3 regions of the Bacillus sp. JK74 genome follow, and region 2 is predicted to be linked to each of the others. Evidence: riboswitches for the same ligand, from Rfam matches in the RefSeq annotation. Region 2 holds a riboswitch; each other region holds the start of a gene.
What was found. A riboswitch is a leader RNA that binds a small molecule or an ion and turns the genes downstream of it on or off. The one in region 2 is predicted to bind S-adenosylmethionine.

Region 1 (3,277 bases), on a different contig from region 2:
TTTTCGCATCATTGGTGCAAAAAGTGAATCAAAAGCTGAAAGAAGGCAGAGACGTCATCAATTTAGGGCAGGGAAACCCTGATCAGCCGACGCCTCAGCATATCGTTGAAGAAATGAAGCTCGCCGTCGAAAGGCCGGAAAATCATAAATACTCCTCATTCCGGGGCGCTTACAGCTTCAAAAAAGCAGCCGCTGCATTTTATGAAAGGGAGTACGGGGTCACGCTTGATCCGGAAACGGAAGTCGCCGTGCTGTTCGGAGGCAAGGCGGGACTTGTTGAGCTTCCGCAATGTCTTTTAAACCCGGGAGATACCATTCTGGTGCCTGATCCCGGATATCCTGATTACTGGTCGGGCGTCGCCCTTGCGAAAGCGAAAATGGAAATGATGCCGCTGACGGAAGAAAGAGGGTTTCTCCCTGATTACAGCGTAATTCCTGAAAAGGTGCGGAGCGAGGCGAAGCTGCTGTATCTCAATTATCCGAATAATCCGACCGGTGCTGTGGCGACAGAGGCGTTTTTTGAGGAGACGGTCGGTTTTGCGGAACAAAACGGCATTTGTGTCGTTCATGATTTCGCGTACGGAGCCGTCGGTTTTGACGGGCATAAACCGCTGAGCTTTTTGCAGACGGAAGGCGCAAAAGAGACGGGAATCGAAATCTATACCTTGTCCAAAACGTATAATATGGCGGGCTGGCGGGTCGGATTTGCCGTCGGAAACGCTTCTGTTATCGAAGCGATCAACCTTTATCAGGATCATATGTTTGTCAGCCTGTTTCCCGCGGCGCAGCAGGCGGCGGCAGCCGCTCTTTTAGCGGATCAGGCATGCGTCGCAGCGCAAAATGACAGATATGAATCAAGACGCAATGCATGGATTAAAGCCTGCCGCGGTATCGGCTGGGATGTGACGGCTCCGGCGGGCTCCTTTTTTGCATGGCTCCCTGTGCCCGACGGTTATACGTCACAGTCGTTTTCAGATCTGCTGCTCGAGAAAGCGGATGTCGCCGTCGCTGCCGGAAACGGGTTCGGAAAATGGGGGGAAGGCTATATAAGAGTCGGTCTTCTGACAAGTGATGAAAGACTTAAAGAAGCTGCGGAACGGATCGGGAAACTGAATCTTTTCACCTGAAAAAGCATTGACATATCAGGATAACAATGCGATAATTCAAAATACTTTATAAAATCATTATTCTTATCAAGAGCAGGCAGAGGGACGAGCCCGATGAAGCCCGGCAACCGACTGATAAAGCACGGTGCTAATTCTTGCAGCAGGAGCTGAGAGATAAGATTCGGACATAACACGAAGCCTCTTTCTGCTCATACGGAAGAGGTTTTTTTATGTTTTGTGAAAGAAAGAGAGGCGTTCACGCATGAGCGAAGTATTGGCAACATATCTTCTGACAAACACAACGGACAGTGAAAAGCGGGCGGAACAGATTGCGGCGGGGCTGACGGTAGGCTCCTGGACTGACCTGCCCCTGGTGAAGCAGGAACAGCTCAGAAAACATAAAGGCCGGGTCGTAAAAGTTGAGGAGAAAGAAGGAACCTCAGAAAACGAAACACAATCTGTCATCACTATCGCCTATCCTGAGGCGAACTTTTCAAGAGATATTCCGGCCGTCCTGACGACGGTATTCGGAAAGCTGTCACTGGACGGAAAAATAAAATTGACTGATCTTGAATTTTCCGAAGAGTTTAAACGCTCCCTTCCCGGGCCGAAATTTGGTATATACGGCATCCGCAAACTGCTGGGCGAATTTGAAAGACCGCTTCTGATGAGCATATTTAAAGGCGTGATCGGACGGGATCTCGCCGACATTAAAGAACAGCTCAGACAGCAGGCGCTCGGCGGCGTGGATCTGATTAAAGATGACGAAATTTTCTTTGAAAATGAACTGGCTCCGTTTGAAACCCGCATTATCGCAGGAAAACAAGTCCTGAAGGAAACCCGGGAGGAGACGGGGCATAAAACGCTGTATGCCGTAAACCTTACGGGAAGGACCGCTGAACTGCGGGATAAAGCGAGGCGCGCGGCAGAACTCGGGGCGGACGCGCTTTTATTGAATGTGTTCGCTTACGGTTTAGATGTGATGCAGAGCCTTGCCGAAGACAGGGAAATCCCGCTTCCGATCATGGCGCATCCGGCAGTCAGCGGCGCGTTCACATCATCTCCCGTTTACGGCTTGTCGCATGCGCTTTTGCTCGGCAAGCTGAACCGCTATTGCGGCGCTGATTTCAGCTTATTTCCGTCACCTTACGGATCCGTTGCTCTTCCGAAGGAGTCCGCGCTTGCAATCCATGATGAATGTGTAAAAGACGATGTCTTTCATCCGTCGTTTGCCGTCCCGTCAGCAGGCATTCACCCCGGTATGGTGCCATTGTTGATGCGCGATTTCGGCATCGATCACATCATCAATGCCGGCGGTGGCATTCACGGCCATCCGAAAGGAGCCGAGGGCGGCGGAAAAGCGTTCCGCGCCATCATTGATGCGGTGCTTGAAGCGCAGCCGATTGAAGAAAAAGCCGCGTCGTGCAAAGATCTTCAGCTCGCATTAGACAAATGGGGAAGGGTGGAAGCCGTATGACCCGCACACCGCTGATTATTTGTGATTTCGACGGCACGGTCACCATGAACGACAACATTGTCAGCATGATGAAAGAATTCGCGCCTCCTGAGTGGCTTGAATTAAAAGACGGTGTTCTGTCTAAAAGCATATCAATCCAAGAAGGGGTCGGCCGGATGTTCGGACTGCTGCCGAGCAGCTTAAAAGAAGAACTGACCGGCTTTATTCTGAAGGATGCGAAAATACGGGACGGCTTTTTGGATTTTGTCTCGTTTGTCCGGTCAAACGGCCTCCCGTTTTATATCGTAAGCGGAGGAATGGACTTTTTTGTGCATCCGCTTTTGGAAGGGATCGTAGAAAAGGAGCGGATTTTCTGCAATCATGCATCCTTTGACAATGAATATATTCATATAGACTGGCCGCACGCCTGTGACGGAGGCTGCACCAATCAATGCGGCTGCTGCAAACCGTCAGTCATCCGGAAGCTGTCCGATCAGCAGAAATTTCTCATTATGATCGGTGATTCGGTCACGGATGTCGAGGCTGCAAAGTTATCCGATATGTGTTTTGCGAGAGATTATCTTTTGACTGAATGCAAAGAACTCGGCCTCCGGCATCTGCCTTTTCAAGATTTTCATGAGGTGAAAACAGGCATTGAAAACATCGGGGAGGTGCAGGCATGGCTGCAAAAGAAGAACGCTGGCGCGAACTTGCC
Region 2 (3,277 bases):
CTCCCGGCTTTGCATCTGCACTTTTGATGGCAAGCTGTGTGTCTCCCCCGCCTGCAATCACAGGCACTCTTTCAGAAAGACCGAGCACCGCCGCTTTCTTAAACGTTAACATTCCGACAACCGCCCCAGATCGGACGAGTGAAGGAAGAATGGCAGAAGGCACACCGAAGATGTTGCATAATTTCTCTGACCACGCCTTTTTCCTTACGTCAAACAGCAGTGTTTCAGCAGCCTGTGACGGTTCATAGCTTAAAATTCCGCTCAGCTCAAATGTCACCCAGTCACTGACGCTAGTGATGCACTTCACTTCTTTCCATAAAGACGGCTGTCTGGCTTTTAATCCGACAAGTTTCATGGCGGAAAATAAAGCGCTCGGAAGGCGTCCGGTTTGCTGATGCACTTCTTCTGCCTCAATCCCGCCTTCCCATTCACGCCCTCTGTTATCAATGTTGGGCAGACCGAGAAATGCCTTTTTATCTTTATTGATCAGAACGATTCCCTGCCTCTGGCTTGTTGAGGTGATTCCGATTAATGTAATATGAGGGCTCTTGGCAATAGCCTTTCTTGCCATAGCGCTGATTTGCGTCCATAACCCTTCCGGTGAGAAATATCGTCCGTCCGGATAAAGCGGATCCGTCACATATTCGATGTCTTCCCTTTCAAGCGCGGTCACTTCGCCGCCGGCAGTCACGACCGCAACTCGCGCATTCCCCGTCCCGATGTCAAATACAAGGTAGCCTTTTTGTTCAGCCATTACAGCCTCCTCCTTCCGTTTCAAGTTCTCTTTTGTTATAAAGTTCACGTATTGAGCAGGTTTGATCTTGTTTCCATTTGAAAAGCGCTTCATTTAAAATCTTCACATGATGATCTTCCACTTCAAATGTTGCGCCCGCTAAATGGGGAGTCGCGAACACATTCGGCAAAGAGATCAAATCATAATCAGAAGATTCAGGCGGTTCATGATAAAACACGTCAAGGATCGCTCCCTTAATCCGCCGTTCTTTCAGCACCCGCAGCAGCTCTTCCCTGTCTGTAACCGCCGCTCTTGACGTATTGACAAAAACAGCTTCCTGTTTCATCAATTGAAAGTGCCGGGCGCCGATAAGGCCGATGGTTTCTTCTGTGCGCGGCAAGTGAACGGAAACAATATCACTTTCAGAAAATACCCGTTCAATCGTCGTTTTTTCATACTCCCGGTTTTCATGACGGACAAATGGATCATAGTAAAGCACCTTGCAATCAAAAGCGGCCAATAGCCGGGCGATTCTCTGTCCGACAGCTCCGAAACCGATAAGGCCGACTGTTTTCCCCGTCAGCTCATTTCCTCTGAATTTGACGTAAGCCTGCAAATAATCACCATTCCACTTTCTGTCCTTCAGCCACTGATGGGAAGAATACGTATGACGCAAAAATGAAATCACATTTCCGATAAACATTTCAGCAACGGCCTGGGCATTGCGGGCCGGTGTAAAGAAAACGGGGATTTTTCTTTTAGTCGCCGCCGCAATATCCACATTAGACGGCATTCCTCTGCAGACACCGATAAAAGCGGAATCCGGCAATATGTCAATAACACGCTCAGACACCTCATCAAGTTCAGTAATAAGCCCCGACGCGTTTGTCTCTTGAATCATTCGGATCAATTCATCTTCCCGATAGGCCCGGCCGTGCTTCTTCCACGGCCGGTGCACAGTCCGGCCGAACAGCTCAGTCAGCTCCTTCAGCCCCTCGTCGTGATATGGCGCGGTAATTAAAACCGTCATGGTGCAAAACATCCTTTTCACATAAATTTTTTCATAAAAAAAATCTCTTTCCTCAAAGAAGGAAAGAGATTCATATACCGTCTTTATCCGCTTGAAGCGCACAAATATGTATAGACCATTCTTTCCTATCTTTCAAGCATACGCTTGCTGGAATTGGCACAATAAATGTTGCCGAGGTTTCATAGGGCCAGTCCCTCCACCTCTCTGGATAGAAAATAAAATGATGAAATTGTCAGGCTGTTTAAAAGAATAAACTCATCATAGAAAAGTCTTTCCGTGATGTCAACACTTTTTTCTGAATTGACGTTCGATTTTGAAATGTTATAATGCTTACATTATAAACAAAGAGGAGAAATGGGCTATGAATTCTGCTGCAACACAGCCGAACGGGGTCTTTAAGTCGGTGTGCTCCCTAGACTGTCCCGATCAATGCGGCTTGCTTGTGACAAAAAAAGACGGAAAAATCATTAACATTCAGGGAGACCCCGATCACCCGGTCACATCAGGGAATATTTGCAACAAAGTCAGACACATGGCTGAGCGTATTTATGATGAGAAGCGCGTAACCGTTCCGTTAAAACGGATCGGTAAAAAAGGTGAAGCCGCGTTTGCGCCTATTTCCTGGGAGGAAGCAATCAATACGATCAGTTCGCGCTGGAAAGAGCTTATTGCCGAAGAAGGAGCGGAAAGCATTCTTCCGTACAGCTTTTACGGCAATATGGGAAAACTGGCGGCAGAGGGAATGGACCGCCGTTTTTTCCATCGTCTCGGAGCGAGTCATCTCGAACGGACGATTTGCAGCAAAGCCGGATCTGAAGGTTATAACTATACAATGGGAGAAGGAGCGGGTACTGATCCGGAGGAGACCATACATGCAAAGCTCTTTATTTTTTGGGGGATCAATGCCGTCAGCACGAATATGCACCAAATCATGATTGCTCAAAAAGCCCGGAAAAAAGGGGCTAAAATTGTCGTTATCGATGTACATAAGAACCAAACCGGCCGGCTTGCCGATTGGTTTATTCCCATTCGCCCAGGCACAGATGCCGCACTCGCCCTCGGTATCATGCATGTCTTATTCGACGAAAACCTTCACGATGAAGCATTTCTCACAGAATACACCGAAGGCAGTGAAGAATTAAAAGCGCATGTTAAACACTATGATCCGGAAACGGTTTCTTCTATTACAGGCATTAAAGCCGACGATATCAGACGCCTTGCGAGAATGTACGGGGAAACCTCCCCTTCCCTTATCAGGATTGGAAACGGCATTCAGCACCATGACAATGGCGGAATGATCGTCCGCACCGTCGCCTGCCTTCCGGCTGTTACAGGACAGTGGCTCAACACCGGAGGAGGCGCAATCAAGCACAACAGCGCGGTATTAAACTATAACAGACAAGCGCTCCAGCGGCCTGATCTGCTTTACGGCCGGAAGCCGCGATCATTTAATATGAACAGGCTCGGAAGCGTTCTTTTAGAAACAAAACCGCCCGTGCGCTCCCTGTTTATTT
Region 3 (3,277 bases), on a different contig from region 2:
GAAGCTTCCGATTGTCGTCGTCGGCAGAAGAGGAAGACCGAGTGATTCATTCTGCAGCGCCAATCGTTCTTCAAAGCTTGCCGGACGGGAGAAGTCTTTTTCCGTCAGCTGATTCAGCTCTTCTTTTTGAGCTGAGTTCGCTCCTGTTGCGAATGCTTTTAAAGCCTTAAGTGCCGCTTTTGATTCTTCGATCTGCTCATTGACGGCCGCTTTGCCGGACAGAAGCCCTTCTTTTAAGACGCCGAGTTCCGCCAGTTTTTCTTTAGCGTATGACAGGCCGTTCAGCAAATCCTTTTCAAGATGCTCGTCAGGGTGTTTCGCCACCGGCACGTGCAGAAGACTGCTTGAAGGCTGAATCCATAACTCCTCAACATCAGCGTGGCTGAGGATATCCAAAGCTGCATCAAGGCGTTCTTCAACATCGATTTTCCAAATGTTCCGGCCGTCGACCACACCGGCTGCCAGCACTTTATCTTTCGGGAAGCCGTGCTTTTTCAATTGCTCAAGGTTTCTGCCTTTATCATGCACGAAATCAAGTCCGATTCCTTGTACAGGATAAGAAACGAGTTCTTCATATGCATCAACCGAATCGAAGTATGTCTGCAGGAGGACATTCAGTCCTGAAAGCTCTTTTGTGATCGCTTCATAGAGGTCTTTGGCGGCGCGGACATCTTCAGAAGAAGCTGTCACAAGGGCAGGCTCATCAATCTGAACCCATTTGACGCCTTCTGCTTCAAGTTCTTTCAGAAGCTGCACATAAAGAGGAACAAGGCGTTTTTGAATCGCTTTCGCTTCTGATTCTTCGTATCCTTTCGCAAGCGTGACGAATGTATACGGACCGACGATGACAGGTTTCGTTTCCGCTCCGAATTCTTCTTTGATCCGGCGGTAGTCATCAAGCTGTTTATTTCTCGTCAGACGGAATTCAATACTTTCGTCATATTCAGGAACGATGTAATGGTAGTTGGTATTGAACCATTTCGTCATTTCACTGGAAACGGCGTCTTTTACACCGCGGGCAATCGCAAAGTATGTATCAACGGGATCCGTGATGCTGCGGAATCTCTCCGGAATCCAGTTAAAGCTGACGGCGGTATCAAGCACATGGTCATAATGGGTGAAATCAGAGACCGGCACGATATCGATATGTTGGTCAAGCTGGGTTTTGACAGCTGATAAGAATAAGCCGTCAAGCTCTTTAAGAAACGTTTCTTTATCAGTGTTTCCTTTCCAATAAGCCTCAAGTGCTTTTTTCCATTCTCTGTTCAAGCCGATTCTCGGAAAACCGAGGTTCGAAGTTTTGATTGTTGTCATTAAGTCTCCTCCTTTAAGTGAGATGTAACAAAAAAGCCTCTTTCTCATGAGAGAAAGAGGCTTTAACTTCAAAATGCAAGCCTCTCTTATCTCTCAGATCACGTCTGATGGAATTAGCACCGTGCCTTATGAGACAATTGTCTCGGCGCAAAAATCACGCGCCCCATTTCACAATGGAATTACGGTCGGTTGCTGTTGGGGTCAAAAGGCCAATCCCTCGCCCAACTCTCGATAAGAGAAAGTATTTCAATTTTTTTGAAAAGTTACATCATTTGTTGGTTATCTTATCAGCTTATTCAGATCACTGTCAATAGAAAATCTCACAATTTAAAAATTGGTGATGTGACAAACTGATCAATCATTATACGAGAAAAATATCAGAAAGACAGCAGCTGTGCCTGTTCGGCTCTTTCCATCAGCACTTCAGGTGCGTCTAAATACAGAAATCCGTTCCCGGCCAATGTTTTGGCGATGTCCAAAGGAAGGGTCCGCCGCACGAGCTGGGCGTAGACTTCAGCCTCAGAAAGCGTCCGCTGAAACGCGTCCTGTTCAAGCCCTTTTATTAAGGCAAGCGCACCGCTCACATGCGGGGCGGCCATTGAAGTGCCCGTCAGCTTCCCGTATTTATGGTTGGGAAGGGTGGAGAGAATATTTTCTCCCGGAGCCACCAGGTCAATCTCTTTATTAGCGTTTGAAAATTCAGACGATTTACGGGCGATTGAGACTGATCCGACTGCGATTACTTCGTTGTAAGCGGCCGGATATGACAGTTCCTCTGTACGCTCGTCTCCGTCGCCTTCGTTTCCTGCCGCGCAAACGACCAGAACACCGCTGTTTACCGCATTTGTGACGGCTTCTTTCAATTCAGGCACATCGTTCGGCCCGCCGAGTGACATGGAAATAATGTCCGCCTTTTGTTCAACGGCGTAGTTGATGCCGTTAATGATCCATTCGTATTTGCCGCTGCCGTTTTGACCGCCGAGAACTTTAACGATTAAAAGGCTTGCTTCCGGCGCGACACCCGAAATTCCGCCGTTTGAATCATTGGCGGCAATCGTTCCGGAAACGTGTGTCCCGTGTCCGTTGTAATCGGAAATCACGTCTTCTTTGCCTCCGTCATCATCGGTGAAGTTTTTCCCGCCGACAATCCGGTCTTTCAAATCAGGATGATTGATGTCGCAGCCTGTGTCAAGCACCGCGATTTTAATATCCTTGCCTTTAAACCCTTTTGCCCACAACTCTGGCGCCTTAATCACTTTAATCCCCTCAGGAAGCTCGTTCACATCCATGATCTGTTCATCCGTGACATAAGGAATCAAATGCATTTCACCATTCATAAAAAAGCCCTCCTTTTTTATGCTTGCGAGTGGATACAAGGGTGTTGCTACTATTTTATGGCAGAGCATGCCGGCCGGAAAGAGTCATTTGAAGCATTTTCATAAAAAAGGCGTAATCTATCGTACTAAAAAATTTCAAATAAATGGATAGTTTAACAGCTTTCATTTTCATTCATGACCCGCTGACGCTATAATTGGAAATGGGAAAGGAGAAGAGATATGAAGATAAGTGAAGCATTATACAGCTATTTTTCAGAACAAGTGGATCAAATTGCGAAAGAGTGGATCGAAACGATGGAAGATTCGGATCCTAATTCGATTTATTCTTTGACAAATCCCGTCATCACAGAAGAACTGACGGAGCAGGATAAAGAATTTTACCGGCATATTAATAAAATGTATATCATGCCGGAAAAAGAATTTTTAGAAGAGTTCGAGCGGTGGGTGATTGAGCTTGCGAAAGACCAGAAGCATCTGGATACTCCCGTCCAGTATGTGGTCCGTGAATTCATGAGAAACCGGAGACTATACATCAGTTATTATGATGCGTTTGCCGATAAACATGAATCTTCGTTTGCTCAGGGAGAAAGGAAGAAATGGGAGAATTTAATTGCACAAGTATTTGA

Region 1: linked by a shared signal. The riboswitch ahead of mtnW (2,3-diketo-5-methylthiopentyl-1-phosphate enolase) and the one ahead of ACWJJ5_RS18125 (2-hydroxyacid dehydrogenase) in region 2 are both predicted to bind S-adenosylmethionine.
Region 3: linked by a shared signal. The riboswitch ahead of metE (5-methyltetrahydropteroyltriglutamate--homocysteine S-methyltransferase) and the one ahead of ACWJJ5_RS18125 (2-hydroxyacid dehydrogenase) in region 2 are both predicted to bind S-adenosylmethionine.

What each region holds. Positions count from the first base shown of each region.
Region 1 covers NZ_JBSJQB010000002.1:639,520-642,796, reverse strand. The annotation lists gene ACWJJ5_RS07545 (aminotransferase class I/II-fold pyridoxal phosphate-dependent enzyme) at 1-1,127, shown strand, start outside; SAM riboswitch class I at 1,188-1,287, shown strand; gene mtnW (2,3-diketo-5-methylthiopentyl-1-phosphate enolase) at 1,369-2,583, shown strand; gene mtnX (2-hydroxy-3-keto-5-methylthiopentenyl-1-phosphate phosphatase) at 2,580-3,277, shown strand, end outside; gene ACWJJ5_RS07530 (methylthioribulose 1-phosphate dehydratase) at 3,242-3,277, shown strand, end outside.
Region 2 covers NZ_JBSJQB010000008.1:56,405-59,681, forward strand. The annotation lists gene ACWJJ5_RS18120 (FGGY-family carbohydrate kinase) at 1-754, opposite strand, end outside; gene ACWJJ5_RS18125 (2-hydroxyacid dehydrogenase) at 747-1,763, opposite strand; SAM riboswitch class I at 1,886-1,978, opposite strand; gene ACWJJ5_RS18130 (molybdopterin oxidoreductase family protein) at 2,125-3,277, shown strand, end outside.
Region 3 covers NZ_JBSJQB010000002.1:671,885-675,161, reverse strand. The annotation lists gene metE (5-methyltetrahydropteroyltriglutamate--homocysteine S-methyltransferase) at 1-1,314, opposite strand, end outside; SAM riboswitch class I at 1,398-1,552, opposite strand; gene ACWJJ5_RS07700 (S8 family peptidase) at 1,692-2,651, opposite strand; gene ACWJJ5_RS07695 (STAS domain-containing protein) at 2,871-3,277, shown strand, end outside.